2 regions of the Vibrio sp. YMD68 genome follow, and region 1 is predicted to be linked to the other one. Evidence: predicted binding sites of a transcription regulator. Region 1 holds the regulator's gene; the other holds the start of a gene.
The links. Region 1 encodes PurR, which represses purine synthesis genes. Its sites were predicted from a motif close to TNANGNAAACGTTTNCNTNA; they were not measured.

Region 1 (3,776 bases):
AGAGTTGCCACAGAATCAATCCCCGCTTTTTTCAGCATTCTTTCCGTTGCTAACCTAAGATTTGGTAAATCCTTAAGGCGATCCGGTTTTGCAGATGCTTGGCTTTCTTTTTCTTTCTTTGCGATCTCTAATGAGCTTTTTGCTTCAGCGAGAGTGGCTGCGGAATCTGACATCCAATCATCAGGTAACGCATAATATTTGGTTACGACAGGGTGTCCGCGCTTTTTATAGACATATGGCATATAGCCTTGCTGCTTGAACTTTTTAACGGCAATGCTATCGGCTCTTATGTGAAGTTTGTCATTTACAACAAGTGCAAACATTGTGTCTTCAACAAAAATACCGAAACCGCCAAACATTGAACGAGACTTTACTCGTCCAAGCTGTTCAAACAGCCTCATTGAGTCTTTTAGTATTGGTTTATCCATGCTGTATGTTCTCGGTGTATGTTAAATACGCCACCAAATCAGGTCCGAGAGGTTAGCAAAATATGCAGAAACTGTGTCATTTACGGGTAAATTTTATGTTTGCATTGCTTGCCATCGGTAACCCCGCTACCTACCAACTCCTGTGATAAACAGAATGTTTGGTTAAGGCCGGAGGCTTTGCGTCCCACCCTTTCAAGTGGTTTGCCCTGTGCGTGACTAAAAATAAAGCTTTGATCAATCTGAATGAATATCACTAAACCGCTTGGTTACTGTGATGTTCATCCAACAAATTCATCTCAATAATGAGTCTAAACTATAACATATAATTAGCAAGTAAAGAAAAGCCAGTCAACACAGCCTACTTATTGAGATCCTTTACGGTGTTTCGTTCTACGATTTCAGGGTGCATCTCAAATATGCGCTTTTCATGATCTTTATCTTTGATTCTCTCAAGCAAAATTTCAAATGCATTTTTACCTACACGACGTTTGGGTTGGTGTACGGTCGTTAGTGGAGGCGAAAAGTATTCAGCAAGCTCAATATTGTCATAACCGATGACAGAGATATCGTTAGGAACGTTAATCCCTTTTTGCCCTAAGCGACTGATTAAACCGAGAGCCATCGTGTCGTTGAAACAGAAAATGGCCGTTGGTTTGTTGTCCATCGCTGCAATTTGGTCTGCCGCTAAGACAGCAGTATCACACTCAAAGTTACCTTCTAAGATCCAATCTTCATCGATTTTCAGGTTGGCTTCTGTCAATGCACGCTTAAAGCCTAAAATGCGCTCTTGGCATGCTGCTTTTTCAAAATGCCCGCTGAGACAAGCAATATCTTTATGGCCTTTATCAATCAGGTATTTTGTGGCGAGATAACCCCCTTCTTCTGAATTATCGATTATTTTATCGGCCTGGGAGCTTTCCGGGCCCCAATCCATCACAACCTTTGGAATGGTTGAGTGACGGTCAAGCATTTCTCGGAGTTCTTCAGTAAGGTCCGAACACATGACAAGAATGCCATCCACTCGTTTTTCGGCCAGCATTCGAATATAGTCACGCTGTTTTTCATAGATACCGCCGGTGTTACAAAGAATCAGCGTGTAGCCTTGGCGATAACAATAGCTTTCAACACCGTCAATGACTTCAGAAAAGAAAAGGTTTGTAGATTGAGTGACCAGCATACCAATCGTACGTGTTGTATTGCATTTTAAGCTGCGGGCAACGGCACTTGGGGCGTAGTTGAGTTCTTCAACGGCTTTATTCACTTTTTCTTGTGTCGTTTCTGCCACGAATCGCGTTTTATTGATAACGTGAGAAACCGTGGTCGTTGATACGCCAGCTAAGCGAGCAACATCTTTAATTGTGGCCATAATTCTTTTCCTGTTAATTGCTGTTGCAATTCCATTCACTAACAAAGCGTTTCAGTGCTTACATGAGCAAAAACATCTTACATCAGTAAAAACACAAAAACCGCCAATAATAGCGGTTAGTTAGTCATTCTTTTGTCGTTATTATTTTAATTTTAGACTTCATGTGAAGTACAAGCAATGAAAAGCGGTCATATTCGCGTGATCTAAAACTACAATTAGACAATATCATGGTGTTTATATTGAGTTTTTACTCGCCAGCTAAGTATTGGCAATCGAGTTCCAGAAAAGCACCCATCAATTCAGATACCGCAGCATAGAAACCGAAATCATCCAATTGCTGACATTTATGAGCAAATTGCGGGACCCAAGATAACAAGTAGGTTGAGATAAACTGTTTTTGCTCAATCAGTGCTTGGTCAAGATGCTTTTCGATTTCAACTTCATTGGAACGGATAATCAGGTGACCTAAAAAATCAAGTTCAATAGCGATATGATCAGCCGGTTCATTGAGGGTTTCATGAACGGTCACATTATGCTTCGCCATCAGCTCAGCCATTTCCTTTGCAGGAGTATCATTGAGTATCCCAGCCTCGCCAATATAAATTGACGCGTATGGCAGAGCTGAATCTTTATCTGACTTTAAAAATAGGTCACAAAAATCAGCAGATAACTCAAGTTGCGCATCTTCTCTGTCTTGCAGTCGATTCAGTGCGTCAACGAGTTTATCAATCGCAGGTTTTAATGATGGGTTCTCTCCCAAACCAGTGAGGAAAGCTCTAATCTGAGCAGACTGGTACTGTTCGATATCCGCTTCGGTGAGCTCCTTGGCGAATAGGCTAGATAGCCACCAGTAGATTTCAGCCCGTTTTTCGTTGAATGCTTTTGTTTCTTGCATTGTCATTAGCCTTAACAGAAATTATCTTTCTAGTTTAGCGAATAAAAATGAATAGGGTTACTTAAGAGTGTGATAAATATTGTGAAATTATGTCGTATTATGAACAGATTCAGCGAGCTTGTTTTGAATCAATAAACTTGCAAGATTTGTCCAAACTTAACCGGATGAGCTAGAATTGTGATGAATTATGAATAGAATGGCTCTAGCAAAATCATTCCAATGAATAAAAATAAGTGAGTTAAATGACTTATCATATACTGGTCGTCGAAGACGATGCTGTAACACGCAGTAAGCTGGTCGGCTACTTTCAGAATGAAGGTTATACGGTGAGTGAAGCTCAAAGCGGTGAACAGATGCATGAAATATTGCAAATGTCCTCTGTCGATTTGGTCATGCTCGACATTAACCTTCCAGGCTCTGATGGTCTGATGTTGACACGAGAACTACGAAGTCAGTCGGACATTGGTATTATTCTAGTAACCGGGCGAACGGACAGCATTGATAAGATTGTTGGCTTAGAAATGGGTGCGGATGATTACGTCACCAAACCCTTTGAATTACGTGAACTGCTGGTTCGAGTGAAAAATTTATTGTGGCGGATCTCAACAGCAAAGAATGCCTCTTCTCTCTCTGCGGTAAAAAAAGACGCCAACGAGAAATTGGTTCACTTTAGTGATTGGACGTTTGATATTCAGCGCAGAGCACTTAGCCGTGATGGTGTTCCGGTTAAACTGACCAAAGCAGAATACGAATTGCTTGTTGCGTTATCATCGTACCCTAACCAAGTATTAAGCCGAGAACGTATACTCAACATGATCAGTCACCGCGTCGATGCACCAAACGATCGTACTATTGATGTGTTGATCAGACGCATGAGAGCGAAAATGGAATACGATGCAAAGAACCCGCAAATTTTTGTCACTGTCCATGGCGAGGGGTATATGTTTGCCGGAGATTAAATCTAGTATTCCCACAATATTGTCTTCCCACAAGCACTGTATTCCTACAACCATGGCATTCCCATAATCATTGGATTTATCCATAGGATAGACAAAAAAGCCCGAAGTTGATGACTTCGGGCTTTTTA
Region 2 (3,776 bases), 1.2 Mb from region 1:
CGTCATAGGTGGCTGACACTAAGTGCTCTGTCGCCCATTGGTTAAATTTCGTTTTTCCTGAGCCATACACCATGTCATAAACAACGCTGTAAGGAGAAAATATTGCTGGAGATATTGCTGGCAAGTCGCCAGTTAAGCCCGATGAAGAAGAATTGATGATGACGTCGAAAGATTCATCCACCTCCCCAATGTTGATCGCTTTAATATTTCCATAAGGTTCAAACATCTCTGCAAGCTGTTGAGCTTTTGCATGGGTTCGATTGGCAATAATGATTTCAGCTGGGTTTTGATCCAAAAGCGGCTTGATGACACCTCTTGCAGCCCCACCGGCGCCAATCAGTAGAATACGAGCACCTTTCAAAGGCACTTGGTATTGAAGGAGGTCCTGGACGAGCCCTTCACCATCGGTATTGTCACCAATGATCTCTCCATCATCTAATTTCTTTAGTGTATTCACGGCACCTGCTAACTGTGCTCGCTCGGTTAAACGGTCAGCGAATTGATAAGCATCTTCTTTAAAAGGCGCCGTAATATTACAGCCCTTGCCACCTTCTGAAAAAAAGAGCGTTGCCGCTTGTTTGAATCCATCTTTGGGTGGACAAGCAGACACATAAGTAAGAGGCTGGTTGGTTTGGCGCGCAAATAGAGTATGGATGAAGGGAGATTTACTTTGTTTAATGGGATTGCCGAAAACCACGTAACGATCTATTTGCTGAGTCATATCCTTAACCTATCAGAAATTTAAAAGAGTCATACTAAAAGACATGTGCCTTAAAATATGACCCTATCACTAACTCTAGGCAGAAGAAACTACATATAGAAGAAAGCCTATAGAAAGCGACCGATTACCAATCTCGAGGTTTTAAGTAGTGATCGTAAAGCGCCGCTTCTGGAGAATCACTTTCTACCTGGTAGGCATATTCCCAGCGAGCTAATGGTGGCATCGACATCAGAATCGATTCTGTCCGCCCTCCGCTTTGCAATCCGAACAGCGTTCCCCTGTCATACACCAGATTGAATTCAACATAACGTCCACGACGGTAAAGCTGAAACTCACGCTCTCTTTCACCAAATGGCGTCTCTTTTCTTCGCTCAACAATAGGCAAGTAGGCATCAGTAAAGCCCTCACCCACCGCTTGCATATAAGAAAAGCACTGATCGAAGCCCCACTGATTGAGATCATCAAAAAACAAACCACCAACGCCCCGAGTTTCTTTGCGATGAGGCAAGAAGAAGTATTTATCGCACCAAGCTTTATGCTCAGCATAGACCTGGGCACCAAAAGGCTCACAAATATCTTTGGCAACATTGTGCCAATGCTGACAATCTTCCTCAAAAGGATAAAACGGCGTTAAATCAAAACCACCACCAAACCACCAAATCGGAGCCTCGCCCTCTTTTTCAGCAATAAAAAAGCGTACATTAGCATGAGATGTCGGAATGTACGGGTTATTAGGATGCATCACTAACGAAACACCCATCGCCTCAAATTTTCGGCCTGCTAACTCTGGTCGGTGCGCCGTTGCTGATGCTGGCATTTGTTCACCCAATACATGTGAGAAGTTAACACCACCTTGCTCAAAAACATGCCCATTGCGCATGACTCTTGTTCGGCCACCACCAGCAAGTCGCTCACTCGGACCTTTCTCCCAATCGTCATGTTCAAACTTAGCCGTGCCATCCGCCCGTTCTAGTGCGGAACAGATGTTATCTTGCAGTGATAATAGAAACTGCTTCACTTTGTGCTTATCAATACTTGCCATCATTTTTATCCAACGCTGATTTTGGTTATCTTTCTGACTTCATCTGACTTTCTTTATCAAACTTGCTATATCGTACATTCTCTATCGAAATGGTCAGCCTTGCCTTACGACCTTTGAGGTTTTGGCATCTCTATAACTCACTCGGCTTATCTCTTCTACTCGTTTTCCATTCGAGTATGTCAAACCGTTTATCACCCAGTAGCGGCTAAACTTCAGAAATGGTAATGCACGAAGTAAACCCCCGTCGGGTTAGCACCCTGACTCTGATTTATCAGCAGTGAGCACGGTAAGTGTACAAATAATCACAATCCGTGCATAAGGTATTTGTTTACAAATTGTATGATTCTTCTTTTAACACCAACGCAAACGTTTGCTTGATGAGGTTTTACCCGTATAATGCGCCCAAAATATCCACTCACCTAATTATTGAAGCTTGAAGGAGTTTGAGATGAAAGTCGGCATTATTATGGGTTCTAAATCAGATTGGCCAACCATGAAACTAGCAGCAGAGATGCTAGACCAATTTGGTGTCCCTTACGAAACCAAGGTCGTTTCTGCACACAGAACTCCTCAGCTACTCGCGGATTACGCAACTACTGCAAAAGAGCGTGGCATTAAAGTCATCATCGCAGGAGCGGGCGGGGCTGCTCACTTACCAGGAATGGCTGCGGCCTTTACCAGTGTTCCGGTATTAGGGGTTCCAGTACAATCTCGCGCTCTTAAAGGGATGGATTCATTGTTATCCATTGTACAAATGCCTAAAGGGATCGCCGTGGGTACTTTGGCTATCGGTGAAGCCGGTGCGGCCAATGCTGGAATTCTAGCTGCACAAATCATCGGCACACACGATGAGACAGTCATGGCTAAAGTTGAAGCGTTCCGAACAGAACAAACCGACACCGTCCTTGCCAACCCGAATCCTGCTGAGGACTAAACCATGCACGTATTGGTATTAGGTGCAGGTCAACTTGCTCGAATGATGTCACTGGCTGGCGCACCACTTAATATTGAGATATCTGCCTTTGACGTGAACAGTGCAACTATTGTTCACCCTTTGACCCTGGCGGTAATGGGTCAAGGATTAGAAAATGCCATTGCACAAGCCGATGTGATCACGGCTGAATTTGAGCACATTCCACATGATGTGCTCGATATCTGTGAACAAAGTGGAAAGTTCCTTCCCAGGACAGAAGCAATCAAGGCGGGTGGTGACCGACGAATAGAAAAAGCGCTGCTTGATCAAGCCCAAGTGAGAAATGCTGACTATTACATCGTGAATACCCGTGAAGATTTTGATGCCGCTATTGAGTCTGTGAAGCTTCCAATGGTGTTGAAGAGTGCGTTAGGCGGGTATGATGGAAAAGGTCAATGGCGTCTTAAATCGCTAAAAGACGTTGATGCCATCTGGTCTGAAATGGCTGAATGTATCGCCTCTTCTCCTTCTCAATCGATTGTGGCAGAAGCCTTCATTCCGTTTAATCGAGAAGTCTCTCTTGTGGGAGCAAGAGCAAAAGATGGCAGCATTGCCGTTTACCCATTAGCGGAAAACGTTCACACCAATGGCGTACTCAGCTTATCAACAGCTATTGATGATCCCCAACTGCAAAGCCAAGCACTGCAGATGTTTTCAGCGATTGCCAATCGCCTAGATTATGTGGGCGTTCTTGCGTTAGAGTTTTTTGATGTTGATGGGCAACTACTGGTCAACGAAATAGCTCCGCGAGTGCACAACTCCGGACACTGGACTCAGCAAGGTGCAGAAACCTGTCAATTTGAAAACCACCTACGCGCTGTTTGTGGTCTGGCTTTAGGGTCAACTAAGCTTATCCGTCCTACTGCGATGATCAATATACTGGGTGAAGACAAACTACCAGACGCTCTGCTTTCTACGGAAGGCTGTCATATACATTGGTATGGAAAAGAAAAGAGGGCGGGTCGAAAAATGGGCCACATCAATGTTTCAGCTCAAACAGCCACAGAACTTAAGCTGACTTTGGCCTCTCTGGCTAAGGT

Region 2: purE (5-(carboxyamino)imidazole ribonucleotide mutase) is a predicted target of PurR. The motif match lies at 2,122-2,141, and genes of this name have one in related genera.

What each region holds. Positions count from the first base shown of each region.
Region 1 covers NZ_CP124614.1:1,262,335-1,266,110, forward strand. Annotated here, with positions in the region: gene QF117_RS11955 (TfoX/Sxy family DNA transformation protein) at 1-428, opposite strand, end outside; cyclic di-GMP riboswitch class I at 542-644, opposite strand; gene purR (HTH-type transcriptional repressor PurR) at 787-1,794, opposite strand; gene torD (molecular chaperone TorD) at 2,042-2,689, opposite strand; gene torR (two-component system response regulator TorR) at 2,932-3,648, shown strand.
Region 2 covers NZ_CP124614.1:41,095-44,870, reverse strand. Annotated here, with positions in the region: gene aroE (shikimate dehydrogenase) at 1-721, opposite strand, end outside; gene hemF (oxygen-dependent coproporphyrinogen oxidase) at 846-1,763, opposite strand; gene purE (5-(carboxyamino)imidazole ribonucleotide mutase) at 2,212-2,697, shown strand; gene QF117_RS06135 (5-(carboxyamino)imidazole ribonucleotide synthase) at 2,701-3,776, shown strand, end outside.